Regions from separate parts of the Streptomyces sp. NPDC049813 genome, predicted to be linked through region 3. Evidence: riboswitches for the same ligand, from Rfam matches in the RefSeq annotation. Region 3 holds a riboswitch; each other region holds the start of a gene.
The links. A riboswitch is a leader RNA that binds a small molecule or an ion and turns the genes downstream of it on or off. The one in region 3 is predicted to bind cyclic di-AMP.

Region 1 (4,543 bases), on a different contig from region 3:
CCCGGCGCGATACGGCCCGCACGGGCAGATCAAGGACCGGCAGAACTCCTGGTTCAAGAGGGGGTTCTGGCCGCCGCTCATGGACGCACTGAACGCAAGAGGCGGTGGGTCGGTAGTCCGACGAGAGGTGTTGGTCCCGGCGCTGGAGGTCATCTCCGGGATCGAGTCCCCGGACACAACACTTCGGAGCCGGTGACTGACTGACACCTCGTCAGGATTGTGATGTTCACGTGATCTGCGCTGCATCGACTTGTGACAAGCGTTCGAGTCCCGCTACGTTCACCAGTCATCGCGACACAGGCACAACCGGCACCACTTCCGCCACCCCTGTCGCGTGCTGCATCAGTCTCGCGAAAGGCAACCGCATGCTCTCCGGGAACGGTCGACACCGTCGCCCCCGTCAGGCCCCTGCTCTCGTCGTCGCCGCCGGGGTCACCGGCAGCGCCATCGCGATCCCGCTGCTCGCGGCGGGCAGCGCGAGCGCCGCCTCCACCGCCACCTGGGACAAGCTCGCCGAGTGCGAGTCCGGCGGCCAGTGGAGTCTGGACGCCGGCAACGGCTACTACGGCGGGCTCCAGTTCTCGCAGGAGATGTGGGAGCAGTACGGCGGGCTCGACTTCGCCCCGCGCGCCGACGAGGCGAGCCGCTCGCAGCAGATAGCCGTGGCCGAGAAGGCGCTTGCGGCCAAGGGGCCCAGTGCCTGGCCGAGCTGTTCGATCGTGGCCGGCCTCACGCAGGGCGACGACACGGCCGAGGTCGACCCGGGCGCGAGCGCGTCCCCCCGGCCCTCCGGCTCGGCCGACGCGAAGGACTCCCAGAACCCTGAGGACTCCGGGGACTCCACGGCCCCCGCCGAGTCCGCGGGAGAGAAGAATCACGCGGGCTCCGCCACGGCCGATCCGTCCGGTGCGGGCGACGCGTCCGATCCGGCCGGCCCGTCGGGTTCCGCCGATCCGTCGAGTTCCGCGGACACCGCTGACGGCAGCGGCACTTCGGACGCCTCCGGCGACGCGGGCGACGAGCCGGGCGCGGCCGCGTCGGACGAGGTCACGGACGGTACGGACGGCTCGGACGGCGGCCTGGGCGCGGCGGACACGACGGACAACGCGGAGAAGGAGGGTGGCGCGCAGGGGTCCGCCTCCGCCGATCCCTCCGACCCCGCCGCGGACCCCTCGGCGGCCGGCCGCCACCGCGGCGACCGCGCCTCGGACGACGCCTCCGCCTCCCGTCAGGGTGAGGGGCGTCACGCTTCACGTGAGGAGCAGCGCGCCGACGGGGCGTACACGGTCCGCTCCGGCGACAACCTCTGGGACATCGCGGACGCGCACGACGTGCGTGGCGGGTGGGATGCGCTCTACGACCTGAACAAGAAGACGGTCGGTTCCGACCCCGACCTCATCCTGCCTGGTCAGAGTCTGGATCTTGGCCTCGAATCGGGTGAAAAGTAGCGGGAGTTCAGGGGCGGTTGAGGCTCGTATGTCCGGCTTTGCGAGAGTGAGACATGAGTCTCAAAGACCCTGATCGTCTTTGAAATCGGGCGGATCGACTGCTTACGGTCGTGACCGCTCGCCACAGCGGGCCCCGACGGACGTCACGCCGAATCCTGCCGACGTCCGTACGGGAACAGTCGACGCGTCAGCGCCGTAGGCAGGAGCGGGGGACCCAAGGTAAGCGCCGGACATCCGGCTTGGGGTCAAGTCGCGCACAGGATGCGCGCCGGGCACTCACTGGTCCGAACCCGACAGCTCACCTCGTAGGCGTCGGTGAGGGGATCTCTTCATGCTGTTCTCCAACACGGGCAAGCACCGTCGTCCGTCCAAGGCCGTTCGTGTCGCCACGCTCGCCGGCGTCGCCGGTGCCGCCGTCGCCGTTCCGCTGATGGGTGCCACGGGCGCCTCCGCCGCCTCCACCTCCGAGTGGGACCAGGTCGCGCAGTGCGAGTCCGGTGGCAACTGGGCGATCAACACGGGCAACGGCTACTACGGTGGCCTGCAGTTCTCCGCCTCGACCTGGGCCGCGTACGGCGGCACCTCCTACGCCTCCTCCGCCGACCAGGCGTCCAAGGCGCAGCAGATATCGGTCGCCGAGAAGGTCCTCGCCGCGCAGGGCAAGGGTGCCTGGCCGAGCTGTGGCGTGGGCCTGTCCGGCGCCGACACCAGCAACTCCGCTCCGGCCGAGTCGTCGCAGCAGTCGCAGCCGCAGCAGCAGGAGCGCTCCGACTCCTCCACGACGACCCGCTCGCAGGAGCGCCAGCAGCCGCAGCAGCAGCAGGCGCAGCCGCAGCCGCAGCAGGACACCAAGAAGGACACCGTCACCACCCCGACCGGCAAGAAGGTCGAGAAGGGCGACGGCGAGTACAAGGTGAAGTCCGGCGACACCCTCAGCAAGATCGCCGAGGCGCACGGGACCAACTGGCACAAGGTGTTCGAGCTCAACAAGGACATCATCAGCGACGCCAACCTGATCTACCCGGACCAGCAGCTGCACCTCAAGTAAAGAGGACCCCTCGCGCACCGAGGGACCCCCTCGCGGAGGCGGCCCCGGCGTCGGCGGACGCCGGGCCCGGCCGCACCGCACCGCCCCGTCCACGGGCCGCTCACGTCGGCGACCCCCGCTCCGGTCCTCCGGAGTGGGGGTCGCCGTCTTTGTTCCGTTTGGAAACATTTCGCTATCGGCGTTGTCCACAACCCGGTCGGCCGACTGGCTGATGCCCCGGAGCCGGTTACGCTCAGGGGTGCGGGCCAGCCGCCCGCGCTGTTGTGTCACATCCCAGAAGGAGATGCTCGTGCCGTCCATCGACGTCGTCGTAGCCCGGGAAATCCTGGACTCCCGAGGCAACCCCACGGTCGAGGTCGAGGTCGGCCTCGACGACGGCAGCACGGGTCGTGCTGCTGTTCCGTCCGGCGCCTCCACCGGTGCCTTCGAGGCCATCGAACTCCGTGACGGTGACCCCAACCGTTACCAGGGCAAGGGCGTCGAGAAGGCCGTCCTCGCCGTCATCGAGCAGATCGGCCCGGAGCTCGTCGGCTACGACGCCACCGAGCAGCGCCTGATCGACCAGGCGATGTTCGACCTGGACGCCACGGACAACAAGGGCTCGCTCGGCGCCAACGCCATCCTCGGCGTCTCCCTCGCCGTCGCGCACGCCGCGTCCGAGGCCAGCGACCTGCCGCTGTTCCGCTACCTCGGCGGTCCGAACGCGCACCTGCTGCCCGTCCCGATGATGAACATCCTGAACGGCGGGTCGCACGCCGACTCGAACGTCGACATCCAGGAGTTCATGATCGCCCCGATCGGCGCGGAGTCCTTCTCCGAGGCGCTGCGCTGGGGCACCGAGGTCTACCACACCCTCAAGAAGGTGCTGAAGACCAAGGGCCTGTCCACCGGCCTCGGCGACGAGGGCGGCTTCGCCCCGAACCTGGAGTCGAACCGCGCCGCGCTCGACCTCATCCTCGAAGCGATCAAGGAGGCCGGCTACATCCCCGGCCAGCAGGTCGCGCTCGCGCTGGACGTCGCCGCCTCCGAGTTCTACAAGGACGGCAAGTACCAGTTCGAGGGCAAGGAGCGCTCCGCCGCCGAGATGACGGAGTACTACGAGGAGCTCGTCTCCGCGTACCCGCTCGTCTCCATCGAGGACCCGCTGTACGAGGACGACTGGGCCGGCTGGAACACCATCACCGAGCGCCTCGGCGACAAGGTCCAGCTCGTCGGCGACGACCTGTTCGTCACCAACCCGGAGCGCCTGGCGCGCGGCATCGAGGAGGACTCGGCCAACGCGCTGCTCGTCAAGGTGAACCAGATCGGCTCGCTGACCGAGACCCTGGACGCCGTCGAGCTGGCCCAGCGCAACGGTTTCAAGTGCATGATGTCGCACCGCTCCGGCGAGACCGAGGACGTCACCATCGCCGACCTCGCCGTCGCCACGAACTGCGGCCAGATCAAGACCGGCGCCCCGGCCCGCTCCGAGCGCGTCGCCAAGTACAACCAGCTGCTGCGCATCGAGGAGATCCTCGACGACGCCGCGGTCTACGCCGGCCGCAGCGCGTTCCCCCGCTTCAAGGGCTGACCTGCCCCGGGACGTCTTCCGGCGCCGTAGTTCCGTACGTCCTCGCACTCGGTCCCGTACCGTGTGCGAGGACGTACGCACGTAGGCAGCCAGACGGGGACCAGATCGGGGAGGCACCAGGCGATGCCGGGAAAGCTCCGCAGCAGGGGCCGCGACGACTCGGCCCGCTTCTCCACGGCCACCCGGCTGCGCGTGCTCGGCGAGCAGACCGCCGAGCGGGTCTACCGCTCGCAGAACAAGCGCCAGGCCCGCCGCTCGCGGCTCACCGGCCGCGCGGCGCTGCTCGCGCTCGTCGTCTGCACGCTGGTGGTCGCCCTCGCGTACCCGATGCGGCAGTACGTCTCCCAGCGCGGCGAGATCGCCGACCAGCAGCGCCAGCAGCAGGAGGCCAAGGAGCGGGTCGACCGGCTGCGCGACGAGAAGGCGCGCTGGCAGGACGACGCCTACGCCGAGCAGCGCATCCGCGAGCGCCTGCAC
Region 2 (4,543 bases), on a different contig from region 3:
CCGCGGGGCCCGGTTCAGGACCGGACCCCGTCCAGCGGGCCGGGCCCTACAGCTTCTCCACCGGCGCGTACCGCAGCAGCAACCGCTTCGGCTTCGGGTCGCCGAAGTCGATCGTCGCCTCCGCGTTCCCGCCCGAGCCGCTCACGCCCACCACCGTGCCGAGACCGAACTGGTCGTGCGTGACGCGGTCACCGACGGCCAGGGATACCACCGGCTTCTCGCCGGCCCGGCGCGTCGCGAACGCCGGGGTGGTACGGGAGCGGGACGTCGACAGCGAGGCGGCGATCCCGCCGCCGATGCCCTTCGTGGAGGGCGCGGCCGCGGAGCCGCCGGTGCGCTTCCACTCCAGGTGCGCGTCCGGGATCTCCTCCAGGAAGCGCGAGGGCGGGTTGTACGAGGGCTGGCCCCAGGCGCTGCGCATGGAGGCGCGCGTCAGGTACAGCCGCTCCCGCGCGCGCGTGATGCCGACGTACGCGAGGCGACGCTCCTCCTCCAGCTCCTTGGTCTGCCCCAGGGAGCGCATGTGCGGGAAGACGCCGTCCTCCATGCCGGTCAGGAAGACCACCGGGAATTCGAGGCCCTTGGCGGTGTGCAGGGTCATCAGGGTGATGACGCCGCTGCCGTCGTCCTCCTCGTCGGGGATCTGGTCGGAGTCGGCAACGAGGGCGACCCGCTCCAGGAAGGCGGAGAGACCGGTGCCGCCGGCTTCTTCCGTCTCGGTCTCGCTCTCGCCCTCGGCGGCCGCCTGCGCGTTCTCCTGCTCGAACTCCAGGGCCACCGCGGCGAGTTCCTGGAGGTTCTCGATGCGGGTCTCGTCCTGCGGGTCCGTGGAGGACTGCAGCTCGGCGAGGTAGCCGGTGCGCTCGAGGACGGCTTCCAGGACCGTGGCCGGTCCGGCGCCGGACTCGACGACGGTGCGCAGGTCCTCCATGAGGGCGTTGAACCGCTTGACCGCGTTCGTCGACCGGGACGCCATGCCGTACGCCTCGTCGACGCGGCGCAGCGCCTGCGGGAAGGAGATCTTCTCGCGCTGGGAGAGCGCGTCGATCATCGCTTCGGCGCGGTCGCCGATGCCGCGCTTGGGCACGTTCAGGATGCGGCGCAGGGGGACGGAGTCCTCGGGATTGGCCAGCACGCGCAGGTAGGCCAGGATGTCCCTGACCTCCTTGCGCTCGTAGAAGCGGACACCGCCGACGACCTTGTAGGGCAGGCCGACGCGGATGAAGATCTCTTCGAAGACACGGGACTGCGCGTTCGTCCGGTAGAAGACGGCGACGTCGCCGGAGCTCGCCTCGCCCGCGTCCGTGAGCCGGTCGATCTCCTCGGCGACGAACTGCGCCTCGTCGTGCTCGGTGTCCGCGACGTAGCCGGTGATCTGGGAGCCCGCGCCCGCGTTCGTCCACAGGTTCTTGGGGCGGCGCGACTCGTTGCGCTCGATGACCGCGTTGGCCGCGCTCAGGATCGTCTGCGAGGAGCGGTAGTTCTGCTCCAGCAGGATCGTGGTCGCGTCCGTGTAGTCCTCCTCGAACTGGAGGATGTTGCGGATGGTGGCGCCGCGGAACGCGTAGATGGACTGGTCCGCGTCGCCGACGACGCACAGCTCGGCGGGGTCGGCGTCCTCCCCCTCCGTCGGCCCGACCAGCTCGCGCACGAGTGCGTACTGCGCGTGGTTGGTGTCCTGGTACTCGTCGACCAGGACGTGCCGGAAGCGGCGCCGGTAGTGCTCGGCGACGTCGGGGAACGCGCGCAGCAGGTTGACCGTGGTCATGATCAGGTCGTCGAAGTCGAGGGCGTTGGCCTCCCGCAGCCGCGACTGGTACATCGCGTAGGCCTGGGCGACGGACTTCTCGAATCCTCCCCCAGACTCCGTCCGGGAGGTGCCCCCAGCCGCGGTCTTCGCGAAGTCCTCCTCGTCGATCAGCTCGTTCTTCAGGTTCGAGATCTTGGCGCTGAAGGACTTCGGCGGGAACTTCTTGGGGTCCAGGTCCAGGTCGCGGCAGACCAGGGCCATGAGCCGCTTGCTGTCGGCCGCGTCGTAGATCGAGAACGACGAGGTGAAGCCGAGCTTCTTCGACTCGCGGCGCAGGATGCGCACGCACGCGCTGTGGAAGGTGGAGACCCACATCGCGTTCGCCCGCGGGCCCACCAGGGACTCGACGCGCTCCTTCATCTCGCCCGCGGCCTTGTTCGTGAAGGTGATCGCGAGGATCTGGCCGGGGTGGACGCCGCGCTCGGCCAGCAGGTAGGCGATGCGGTGGGTGAGGACGCGGGTCTTGCCGGAGCCGGCGCCCGCCACGATGAGCAGCGGGGAGCCGCCGTGCACGACGGCCGCCCGCTGGTTCTCGTTCAACCCGTCCAGCAGGGCCGCCGGGTCCAGGGCAGGGCGGGGCGCGCCGTCGCGGTAGTACGCGTCCCGGGCCGGAGGCACGTCGAACTTCCCGCCGAACAGGTCGTCCGGGATCGGCTCGGGCTCCGGTCCGTCGTGCTCGCTGTCGGGCGGCGGCGGGGGGCCCTCGGTCCGGTTCTGGAGGCCCGCCAGGAAGCTGTCGTCAAAGAGGCTGCTCATCGCCCTACGAGTCTAGGCGGCCCCACTGACACCCCGCCCCCACCTTGGCCACACTGCCCGTACCACCAGGTCAGCGGCGCCTTTCGGCCGGAGGAGTCCGGCGGCGCACCTACCGTGACCGAGCAGATGCGGTGCGTTCGACCATCATTCGGCCGAGCGCCCGGTGTCGCCAAGGTCACGAAAATGTATCGGGCATATCGAACATCAACCTTCACAGCAGCGACACGAGTTGGCTACCGTGCTGCGCGGGCAGCCCGTCCCCCCGCCGCGAGCACCGCGGCGAACGAGCAGCCCCCGCCGAGTCCCGTACGCCGTGAGGCAGGGAACCGGGGACCCAACCGACCTTGGGGTGAATCGGCCCGGCCGCCCGGCAGGACAGGGCGGCCGACCGTAGGGCAGCCTTCCGTACGCCCGAACCCGACAGCTAACCCGGTAGGCGGACCACGGAAGGAGTCGCCTCCTTGGCGTCGCACCGCAAGCCGCGTGTCCGGTCCCGGATGACCGGCGGCCTTCGCACCACCCCCGCGGTCGGGATCACGACCGTCGCCCTCACCTCGGTGGCCCTCCTCTCGCAGAGCGCCCAGGCGGCCCCCGCCCGGCCGGACCGGCCGAGCCTGGAAGAGGTGCAGAAGAAAGTCGACAGCCTGTACCGCCAGGCCGAGGTCGCCACGCAGAAGTACAACTCCGCCAAGGAGCAGACCGACAGCAAGAAGAAGCAGGTCGATCGCCTCCTCGACGACATCGCGCAGCGCACCGAGAAGCTGAACTCGGCCCGCCAGGAGCTGGGCAGGTTCGCCGCCCAGCAGTACCGCTCGGGCGGGATCGGCGACACGGCGACGATGTTCCTCGCGGACGACCCCGAGGACTACTTCGCGCAGAACCGGCTGATGAGCCGGATGACCGCCGACCAGAAGGACGCGGTCGACGACTATCAGAAGCAGCAGCTCAGCACCGCGAAGAAGCGCACCGAGGCGCAGGAGAGCCTCACGCAGCTGACGTCCTCCCAGACCGACCTGAAGACCTCCAAGCAGAGCGTGCAGACGAAGCTGGCCGACGCCCGTCAGCTGCTGTCGCGGCTGACCGCCGAGGAGAAGCAGCGGCTCGCGGCGATCGAGAAGAAGAAGCAGGAGGCGGCCCGCAAGAAGGCCGCCCAGCTCGCCGCGGAGCAGAAGGCGCAGGAGGACAAGAAGCAGCAGGCGGCCGAGGAGGCCGCCGGGCAGCAGGGCTCCGGCTCGTCGTCCGGCGGTACCACCGAGGCACCGGCAGGCAGCTCCTCCGGTTACGCGACCAAGGCCGCCCAGGCGCTCGCCTACGCCAAGGCGCAGGAGGGCAAGCCGTACGTGTGGGGCGCCACGGGCCCGGACTCCTACGACTGCTCGGGGCTCACCCAGGCGGCGTGGAAGGCGGCCGGCATCACCTTGCCGCGCACCACGTGGGACCAGGTGGAGGCCGGCACGACCGTCCCGCTCTCCTCGATCCAACCGGGTGACCTGGTCTTCTTCTACGACGACATCAGCCACGTCGGCCTGTACCTCGGCGACGGCATGATGATCCACGCCCCGAAGCCGGGCGCGTCCGTCCGCGAGGAGTCCATCTACTACGACGGCACCAGCTCGATCCACAGCGTGGTGCGGCCCGCCTGACGTCCGCGCCGGGTCCTGTCGCCGTGGTGGGGACACCGCGGTGACAGGCCCCGGGGGCTCCCGGGACCGCGGCGGCCGGAAAGCGCCCCCTGCCCCTCGGGCCCGCCCGGACCCCGCAGGCCCGCAGGGCCTCAGTACCTCAGGGCCGCCGGCTCCCTCAGGTCCAGAGCACCGCGATGAAGATGTTGGCGATCGTCAGCCCGCCGACCGCAGCGAACAGCCCCTTCTCGGCCGTCTCCTCGTCGCGCTTCACGTACACGATGCCGAGGATGACGATCAGGACGGCCAGCTTCACCCCGATCTTGACGTTGTTCACGGTGGAGCCGTCGGCCTG
Region 3 (4,543 bases):
AGCGCCAGCCGTCGCTGCCGATGCTGCTCGCGCTCGCCCGCATCTACGGTACGACCGTCTCCGAACTGCTGGGCGAGACCCCCGCCGACCGGGACGCCGTGGTGCGCTCCCGCGCCATGGAGGCGACCGAGGCCGGCGGCTGGACCTACTTCCAGGCGGGCTCCCCGGGCCGCGGCATGCAGGCGCTGCGCGTCCACGTGCCGTACGGGTCGCAGGGCGACATCGTCCGCGTCCACCCCGGCGAGGAGTGGCTCTACGTCCTCGAAGGACGGCTGCGCCTGCGCCTGGGGGACACGTCCTACCAGCTCGACCCCGGGGACAGCGCGCACTTCGACTCGCTCACCCCGCACCGGATCGCCGCCGCGGACCGGGCCGGGGCCGAGCTGCTTTTCGTCCACACCTTGTTGCAGACTCCGACGGCCGCGCTGTGTCTCGGCCCGGCGGCCGGCCCGGTCCGGGAGGTATGACCATGAGCGACGCCACCGAGCCCACCGCGGGGGAGCGGCCCGCCCGGCGGGACATCGAGGACAAGCTGCCGCGCGGCATCTGGGTGCGGGTCCTGGTGTACGTCTTCGCGGGACACGCCCTCGCGGCCTTCCTCTACATGCTCTTCGCGCTGGGCGGCGGGCAGTAGCCCGCCCTCAGACCAGGAGACGCTCGCGCAGCCGGTCCCGGTCGGCCGCGCCGAACCGCAGGCCGTCCTCGAAGTAGCGGTCCACGCTGCCCCAGGTCTGCTCGATGGTCTCGAAGGCCGCGTGCAGATAGGCGGCGCGGGCGTCGAAGAGGGGGCTGAGCAGCTCCATGATCTCGGGGGAGTAGGCGTCGCCCGCGGTGGCGCTGCGGCGCACCTTGTAGCGCCGGTGCGTGGCGTTGGACTCCAGGTAGTCCGCCTCGATGGCGTCGCGCTCCACGCCGACGGCGAGCAGCGTCACCGCGATCGACAGGCCCGCGCGGTCCTTGCCCGCCGCGCAGTGCATCAGGGCGGGCGTGCTGTCCTCGGCGAGGGCGTGCAGGACGCGGCTGTGCTCGGCGGTGCGCTGCGCGATGATCGAGCGGTACGACGTGATCATGCGGTTCGCCGCGCGGCCCTCGGCGAGCAGGGCACGCAGCTGGTCTATGTCGCCGTCGCGGACCATCTGCCAGAACTCGGCTCCGTCCGCCGGGTCGGACAGCGGCAGGTTCACGTTGCGCGTCCCGGGCAGCTCGACGTCGGCGCCCTCCAGGCGCTGGTCGGCGGCGTTGCGGAAGTCGAAGACGGTGTGTAGGCCGAGACCGGCGAGGAACGCGGCGTCCTCGGCGGTGGCGTGGGCGAGGTGACCGCTGCGGAAGAGCACACCCGCGCGCACGCGCCGGCCGTCCACGGTCGGCAGACCGCCCACGTCACGGAAGTTGCGCACTCCGGACAGCTCGGGCTCGGTGGACGGGGCGTGCTGGGTCACGGGGGCTCCTCCCGGTCGGGTCACCGGCGTCCCTCGCCGGCGAACGCGCTCCTGACGATACGACATGGATTCCCGGGGCAACCTTCTGTCCGTTTCAACCCTTTTATTACTAACTATCCATAAATCAAAGGGGATTAAGCGGTTCGCGTGAGCAGACTCATATCCGTGACCGTCCGTGGCGGCGGCCCTGAATTCCGGCGGCGGGAATTCCCAGAAGGTAAGGGCCTGGCAAAGCAGGGTTATCCACACAGCGTGACACGGGGAACTCCCAGACGATCAAGAAAGCGCCCCTGCCGGTGAATTCGACGGTTGTCGCCGTCCGATTCCTCTGCCTACTGTCGCCCTTCCATCCGGACGGAACGCCTAATCCTGCCGCCGCCCGGATTCCGGACCACGACCCGTGACGGCAGGAGCGGGGGACCCACAGGCAGTACGCCGCCGGAATTCCCCAAGCGGCTCGGGGTGAAGCCGGATCCCTCAGCGGAACCGGCCGGGCAGCTCCAGCCCGAACCCGACAGCTCACCTCGCAGGCGACGGAGAGGAAAAGCGCCATGCCCGCCAAGGGACAGCACCGCCGTTCGAAGACCCAGCGCATCGCCCGCGCCGCCGCCGTCGTCTCGGCCGGCGGGGCCGCGCTCGCCCTGCCGCTCATGGGCGCCACCGGCGCCCACGCGGCCACCGGCGACGCCGCCGCCAAGCCCACGACGTACACCGTCAAGGCCGGTGACACGCTCGTGAAGATCGCCGAGGCGCAGGACGTCGACGGTGGCTGGCAGAAGCTGTACGAGACCAACAAGAAGGTCGTCGGCTCCGACGCCGGTCTCATCAAGCCCGGCCAGAAGCTCACGCTGGAGGGCGCGGCCCCGGCCGCGGCTCCGGCCACCACGACGGACTCCACCGCCGCCACCGGGTCCGCCACGTCCGCCACGGGCTACGTGAAGCCCGTGGACGGCTCCATCGGCACGGCCTACCACGCCTCCGGCTCCTCGTGGTCGAGCGGCTACCACACCGGCACCGACTTCGTGGTCTCCACCGGCACCGCCGTCAAGGCCGTCGGCCCCGGCACCGTCGTCTCCGCCGGCTGGGACGGCAGCTACGGCAATGAGGTCGTCATCAAGCACGCCGACGGCGACTACTCGCAGTACGCCCACCTGTCCTCGCTCGGCGTCTCGGCCGGGCAGACCGTCACCGCCGGCCAGCAGATCGGCCTCTCCGGCGCCACCGGCAACGTCACGGGACCGCACCTGCACTTCGAGATCCGCACGACCCCCGACTACGGCTCCGACATCGACCCGGTGACGTACCTGCGCGACCACGGCGTCAGCATCTGAACCATGTGAGCCACCCGCACCACCCGCACCACCTGCATCACCCGCGCCCGTCCACGCACCGCGTGCGGCACGCGCGATCGACTCGGCGCCCGGGGTTATTCCCCGGGCGCCGAGTGCGTTTTCTCACCCCACGTCAACCCCTGGTTACGTTGGCGTAGGTCACACGCCGAGGTGAAAGATGTGTGGTCGTGGCAAACGAATCGAGATCATTCGGCAGCGGCACGATTCGGTCCTACGCGGCGGTGGGGGACAGCTTCACCGAAGGCGTCGGGGACCCCGGACCCGACGGCAGTTTCGTGGGGTGGGCGGACCGGCTCGCCGTCCTCCTGGACGACCGCGTCGCCGAGGACACCTTCCAGTACGCGAACCTCGCCGTGCGCGGCAAGCTCCTCGACCAGATCGTCGCGGACCAGGTCCCGCGGGCCGTCGAGCTCGCCCCCGACCTGGTGACCCTGGTCGCCGGCGGCAACGACATCATCCGGCCCGGCACCGACCCCGACGACGTGGCCGAACGCTTCGAGAAGGCCGTCGCGCGGCTCGCCGGGGCGTGCGGCACCGTCATGGTCGCCACCGGCTTCGACACCCGGGACGTCGCCGTGCTCAAGCATCTGCGCGGCAAGATCGCCACGTACAACATGCACGTGCGCGCGATCGCCGACCGCCACGGCTGCCCCGTGCTCGACCTGTGGTCCCTGCGCTCCGTGCAGGACCGCCGCGCCTGGGACGAGGACCGGCTCCACCTGTCCGCCGAGGGGCACACCCGGGTCGCGCTGCGCGCCGCGCAGGCGCTCGGCATCGAGGTGCCCGCCGACCCGGAGCAGGCCTGGCCGCTGCTGCCGCCGCGCGGCACGTTCGCGGTGCGGCGCGACGACATCCACTGGGCGCGGGAGTTCCTGGTGCCGTGGATCGGGCGCCGGCTGCGCGGGGAGTCCTCCGGGGACCGGGTGACGGCCAAGGGGTTCGTGGACCCGCACCTCATCAAGATGCACCTGGAGTCGGCGTCCTGATCCGCCCGTCCCCTCCTTCTCTGCCTCTTCTCGCCTCTCTCGCCCCTCTCCTCCCTCCCCTCCTTTGCTCCGACGGGTGTGCACACAGGTGCTAACGCGCTCATCGAGGTGACCGGGCGGAGTGGCGGCCGCCGTCGGCCGGGCGCGGGTGCTGGGATGTCGGCTGCCCGCCGCGTCGGCGGGCAGCCGACCGGGAAGGACCTCGATCCCATGTCTGTACGTCCCCGCCGCCGCGCCGCACTCGTCGGCGCCCTGTTCGCCCTCGTCCTGCCGGCGGTGCCGGCCGCCGCCGCCCAGGGGGCGCCGCACGTGGCCACCGCCACCACCGCGCCCCGGCCCGCGACCCTGACCGTGACCGGCGAGGGCCGGGCCAGTACCGCCCCCGACATGGCGACCGTGACCGCGGGCGTCGAGGCGAACGGGCCCACCGCGAAGGCCGCCCTCGCCACCCAGAACCGGACCGCGGACGCGCTGCTCGCCGCCGTGCGCAAGGCGGGCGTCGCCGACCGGGACGTCCGCACCGAGAACCTGTCGGCCTCCGCGGTCTACGAGAGCGGTCCCGAGCCGGGCGCGGCCACGCGGGTCGCCGGGTACCGGGCCACGCAGTCGTTCTCCGTGAAGGTCCGCGACCTGGAGCGGACGGGCGCCGTCATCCAGGCGATGGCCGACGCGGCGGGCGACGACATCCGCATCGACTCCGTCGTCTTCGACGTCGCCGACCCGAGCCGGCTGCGGTCCGCGGCCCGGGCGGCCGCGCACGCCGACG
Region 4 (4,543 bases), on a different contig from region 3:
CGTCGATCGCCCGGCCACGGTTGTGTGAGAATGGTCTAGACAACCTTGAGTCACTCGAAGGGCAGCATCACATGGCTGAGCGCCGCGTCAACGTCGGCTGGGCCGAGGGCCTCCACGCCCGCCCCGCCTCCATCTTCGTCCGCGCGGCCACCGCGGCCGGCGTCCCCGTGACGATCGCCAAGGCCGACGGCAACCCCGTCAACGCCGCTTCCATGCTCGCGGTGCTGGGTCTGGGCGCGCAGGGCGGCGAGGAGATCGTCCTGGCCTCCGACGCCGAGGGCGCGGACGCCGCGCTCGACCGTCTGGCGAAGCTGGTCTCCGAGGGTCTCGACGAGCTCCCCGAGACCGTCTGATCCCCCTCGTACCGCCGAAGCCGCGCGTTCCCTTTATGGGCGCGCGGCTTCGTCGTTCCCGCGAAGAATTCACGCGCGAGTACAGCCGCCCGGTCCACACGGAATCAGCGGCCGGTATCTATTGCCCTCCGGACACCATGCAGCGAAGCATGCACCAGAAATGCCAAGCGCCCGATCCGGCGATTACCGCACGTCTTTGTATACGGCCCTTTTATTAATGGGGAAGGCTCGCCGTGTTTACAGGACGTTGCGAAGTCCTCACGTGACCGGCGGCGCGCGGGACGCGGAGCCGGTGGGCGGCCGCCGCGCGCTCGGCGTGCAGCAGGGTCAGCGCGCGGGCACGCTCGGCGTCGCCGCGGGCCACCGCGTCCACGATGGCACCGTGCTCGGCCCAGGACTCGGCCGGCTGGGCCGGGCCCTCCACGACGTACATCCAGGCGATCTTGTGCCGGAGCTGGGTGAGCAGGGCGATCAGGCCGGGGCTGCCGGAGGCCCCCGCGAGGGTCTCGTGGAACCACCCGCCCAGGGAGCGCAGATCCTCGCCCTGACCGCGCCGCACCCGCTCCTGCCCCAGCCTGACCAGGCCGCGCAGGACCTTGAGGTGCGCCTCGGTCCTGCGCTGCGCGGCGCGCGCGGCGCCCAGCGGTTCGAGCAGCAGCCGGACCTCCAGCAGGTCGGCGGCCTCCTGCCGGGTGGGTTCGGCCACGCACGCGCCCGCGTGCCGCCGTGTGACGACGAAGCCCTCGGCCTCCAGGGTGCGCAGCGCCTCGCGCACCGGGACCCGCGAGACCCCGTAGCGCCGCGCGAGCACTTCCTCGGTGAGTCTGCTGCCGCGCTCGTAGACACCCGCGACGATGTCCTCGCGGATCGCCGTGCATACCGAGTGTGCGGGAATGCGCATGTCCCGACCTCCGCCTTCATCCCCGCGAAACGCGGTCGATCGACGCTTGTGCGAGCGCGAATGCCACCCTCCGGTCGCGCCCGCCCGGTGACTCTATTCCACCGCACTCGAATTTCCGACGCCGGACCGGAATCCAGGGATATTTTCTGGCCAGAAATGCGGGGCGCACGCGAAAGCCCCGGCTCGCCGAGCCGGGGCTTTCGCGTGCGGGTGCGTGCGCGTCAGACGTTCACGCCGTGCGAGCGCAGGTACGCGACGGGGTCCATGTCCGAGCCGTAGTCGGGCGTCGTGCGGGCCTCGAAGTGCAGGTGCGGGCCCGTGACGTTGCCGGTGGCGCCGGAGAGGCCTATCTGCTGGCCGGGGGTGACGGCCTGGCCGACGGAGACGCCGATGGAGGACAGGTGCCCGTACTGGGTGTACGTGCCGTCGTTCATCTTGATCACGATGTTGTTGCCGTAGGCGCCGCCCCAGCCGGCCTCGACGACGGTGCCCGCGCCGACCGCGTGCACGGACGTGCCGCTGGCCGCGTGGAAGTCGATGCCGGTGTGGCTGCCGGAGGACCACAGGCCGCTGCTCGCCTGGTAGCCCGTGGAGACGTAGGAGCCGGAGATGGGCGCCACGAAGCTGTTGAGCAGGCGCTTGCGCTCGGCCTCGCGGGCGGCCCGCTCCTTGGCCTCGCGCTCTTCGCGCTCCTTGGCGGCCTTCGCCTCGGCCTCGCGCTTGGCTTCCTCGGCCTTCTTCTTCGCCTCGGCCTCGGCCTTCGCCTTGGCGGCGGCCGCGTCGGCGGCCTTCTTCTGGGCGGCGGCCTGCGCGTCGATCCGGTCGGCCAGGGAGTCGCCGATGGCGATGGCCTGGGTCAGGCCGTTCTGCTCGGGGGCCGCGGTGTCGGCGGCGAGGGCGGGGGCGGCGAGGCCGCCCACCACACCGGTCGTGGTGAGCGCCGCGACACTCGCGACCTGCACGGTGGTACGCGTGAGGCGACTGGGACGACGGTGCTTCCCGGTGGCACGGGTGAACGCCATGTAGGGGCTGATCCTTTCCTTCCCTCTCGCCTACCGGGTTAGCTGACGGGTTCGGAGCAGGAAGGTCTCCTACGGGCGACCGTCCTGGCCTGTACGGCCGGAAGGCTGCCCGATTCACCCCAGGGACTGCGGTGGGTCCCCGGCTCCCCTGGCTCACGCCATGGGGGACTCGGCGATGACTGTCCGGTGTCGCGGGCGCGACGCGTGTCTGGCGAACAGCCGGACCGACGCTAAGCGGGACATCTTTTAATCAACAAACGGATCCCGGCTTTTGTAGCGCATGCCACAGAGCAGACAGGCAACCTCCGCCCCAATTCGGACAAAAGCGATACCCGGCCGCACAAGGGTGAACGTGAGCGACACCACGCAGCCCCGGTGGCCGTGGAGGCCACCGGGGCTGCGAGCGACGTACGGGGCGGGGGTCAGCCCGAGACGACGGTCACCTCGCCGATGCCGAGGGCCCGGACGGGCTCCTCGATCTGCGCGGCGTCGCCCACGAGGATCGTCACCAGCCGGTCAGCCGGGAAGGCGCTGACGACCGCCGCGGTGGCCTCCACGGTGCCCGTCTCGGCGAGCCGGCGGTACAGCTGGGCCTGGAAGTCGTCCTGGAGGTGCTGCTCGACCTGGTCGGCCAGCGTGCCCGCGACGGCGGCCGCGGTCTCGTACTTCAGCGGCGCCACGCCCACCAGGTTCTGCACGGCGGTGTCCCGCTCGGCGTCCGTGAGCCCCCCTTCGGCGAGCGTGCGCAGCACCTTCCAGAGGTCGTCGAGCGCGGGCCCGGTGTTCGGGGTGTCCACGGAGCCGCTGATGGCGAGCATCGCGGCACCCGTGCCGTCCGGCGCGGACCGCAGCACCTGGGCGAAGGACCGCACCCCGTAGGTGTAGCCCTTCTCCTCGCGCAGCACCCGGTCCAGGCGCGAGGTGAGCGTGCCGCCGAGGCAGTACGTGCCGAGGATCTGCGCGGCCCACACCCGGTCGTGCCGGTCGGGTCCGATGCGGCCGATCAGCAGCTGCGTCTGCACCGCGCCCGGCCGGTCCACGATGACGACCCGGCCGGTGTCGTCGGCGGTCACCGGCGGGACCGGCCTGGGCTCCGCGGTGTCACCGGTCCAGGCGCCGAGCGTGTCGGTGAGGAGGGCGTCCAGGTCGGTGCCGGTCAGGTCGCCCACCACGACGACGGTGCCGGTGGCGGGGCGGACGTGCTTCTCGTAGAAGGCGCGTACGGCCGCCGCGTCGATGGCGGCGACGGTCTCCTCGCTGCCCTGCCGCGGACGCGACATGCGCGAGTCGGCCGGGAAGAGCTGCCGGGAGAGCTCCTTGGCGGCCCGGCGGGCCGGGTTGGCGCTCTCGTGCGGGATCTCGTCGAGCCGGTTGCGGACCAGGCGCTCGATCTCGCCGTCCGCGAAGGCGGGCGCCCGCAGCGCGTCGGCCAGCAGGGCGAGGCCCTTGGGAAGCCGGGAGACCGGCACCTCCAAGGAGACCCGCACGCCGGGGTGGTCGGCGTGCGCGTCCATGGTGGCGCCGCAGCGCTCCAGTTCGGCGGCGAACTCCTCCGCGGAGTGCTTGTCGGTGCCCTCGTTGAAGGCACGCGCCATGATCGTGGCGACGCCTTCGAGGGCGGCCGGCTCGGCCTCCAGCGGCGCGTCGAGGTTGATCTCCACGGCCACGACCTGCTGGCCGGGGCGGTGGCAGCGCAGCACGGTCAGGCCGTTGTCCAGCTCGCCGCGCTCGGGGGCCGGGAACGCCCACGGCTTGGCCGTGCCCGCCTCGGGCCGGGGATGGAAGTCCATGGTCGCGAGCTGCTCGGTCACCGGCCCGCCTCCTCGTCGCTCGGGTCGCTCTCGGCGGTCTCGTCGGTCTCGTCGGTCTCGTCATGAGGGGCGGCGGGCACCGTGGGCTCGTAGACGAGCACCGCGCGGTTGTCGGGGCGCAGGCGCGCCTTCGCGACCTCCTGGACCTCGTCGGCGGTCACGGCCAGGACGCGCTGCACTGCGGTCAGGGCGAGCTGCGGGTCACCGAACAGCACGGCGTAGCGGCACAGTTCGTCGGCGCGGCCCGCCACGGTGCTGAGCCGGTCCAGCCACTCGCGCTCCAGCTGGGCCTGCGCGCGCTCCATCTCCTCGGCCGAGGGCCCCTCCTCGGCGAACCGGGCCAGCTCCTCGTCGACGGCGGCCTCGATGGCCGGCACCTCGACGTCTCCCGAGGTCTTCACGTCCAGCCAGCCCAGGGAGGGCGCTCCGGCCAGGCGCAGCAGCCCGAAGCCCGCG

Region 1: linked by a shared signal. The riboswitch ahead of ACIBW6_RS19730 (transglycosylase family protein) and the one ahead of ACIBW6_RS00990 (peptidoglycan DD-metalloendopeptidase family protein) in region 3 are both predicted to bind cyclic di-AMP.
Region 2: linked by a shared signal. The riboswitch ahead of ACIBW6_RS12655 (NlpC/P60 family protein) and the one ahead of ACIBW6_RS00990 (peptidoglycan DD-metalloendopeptidase family protein) in region 3 are both predicted to bind cyclic di-AMP.
Region 4: linked by a shared signal. The riboswitch ahead of ACIBW6_RS09955 (M23 family metallopeptidase) and the one ahead of ACIBW6_RS00990 (peptidoglycan DD-metalloendopeptidase family protein) in region 3 are both predicted to bind cyclic di-AMP.

Annotation. Positions count from the first base shown of each region.
Region 1 covers NZ_JBITLI010000009.1:72,921-77,463, reverse strand. Annotated here, with positions in the region: gene ACIBW6_RS19740 (recombinase family protein) at 1-196, shown strand, start outside; gene ACIBW6_RS19735 (transglycosylase family protein) at 366-1,448, shown strand; cyclic di-AMP (ydaO/yuaA leader) riboswitch at 1,630-1,775, shown strand; gene ACIBW6_RS19730 (transglycosylase family protein) at 1,780-2,496, shown strand; gene eno (phosphopyruvate hydratase) at 2,780-4,066, shown strand; gene ACIBW6_RS19720 (septum formation initiator family protein) at 4,190-4,543, shown strand, end outside.
Region 2 covers NZ_JBITLI010000004.1:498,704-503,246, forward strand. Annotated here, with positions in the region: gene pcrA (DNA helicase PcrA) at 47-2,566, opposite strand; cyclic di-AMP (ydaO/yuaA leader) riboswitch at 2,852-3,021, shown strand; gene ACIBW6_RS12655 (NlpC/P60 family protein) at 3,028-4,209, shown strand; gene ACIBW6_RS12660 (hypothetical protein) at 4,367-4,543, opposite strand, start outside.
Region 3 covers NZ_JBITLI010000001.1:244,221-248,763, forward strand. Annotated here, with positions in the region: gene ACIBW6_RS00975 (helix-turn-helix domain-containing protein) at 1-467, shown strand, start outside; gene ACIBW6_RS00980 (DUF6126 family protein) at 470-634, shown strand; gene ACIBW6_RS00985 (tyrosine-protein phosphatase) at 642-1,439, opposite strand; cyclic di-AMP (ydaO/yuaA leader) riboswitch at 1,790-1,985, shown strand; gene ACIBW6_RS00990 (peptidoglycan DD-metalloendopeptidase family protein) at 1,991-2,770, shown strand; gene ACIBW6_RS00995 (SGNH/GDSL hydrolase family protein) at 2,959-3,777, shown strand; gene ACIBW6_RS01000 (SIMPL domain-containing protein) at 3,988-4,543, shown strand, end outside.
Region 4 covers NZ_JBITLI010000003.1:573,845-578,387, forward strand. Annotated here, with positions in the region: gene ACIBW6_RS09945 (HPr family phosphocarrier protein) at 72-353, shown strand; gene ACIBW6_RS09950 (GntR family transcriptional regulator) at 568-1,254, opposite strand; gene ACIBW6_RS09955 (M23 family metallopeptidase) at 1,476-2,276, opposite strand; cyclic di-AMP (ydaO/yuaA leader) riboswitch at 2,289-2,461, opposite strand; gene ACIBW6_RS09960 (M16 family metallopeptidase) at 2,699-4,066, opposite strand; gene ACIBW6_RS09965 (M16 family metallopeptidase) at 4,084-4,543, opposite strand, start outside.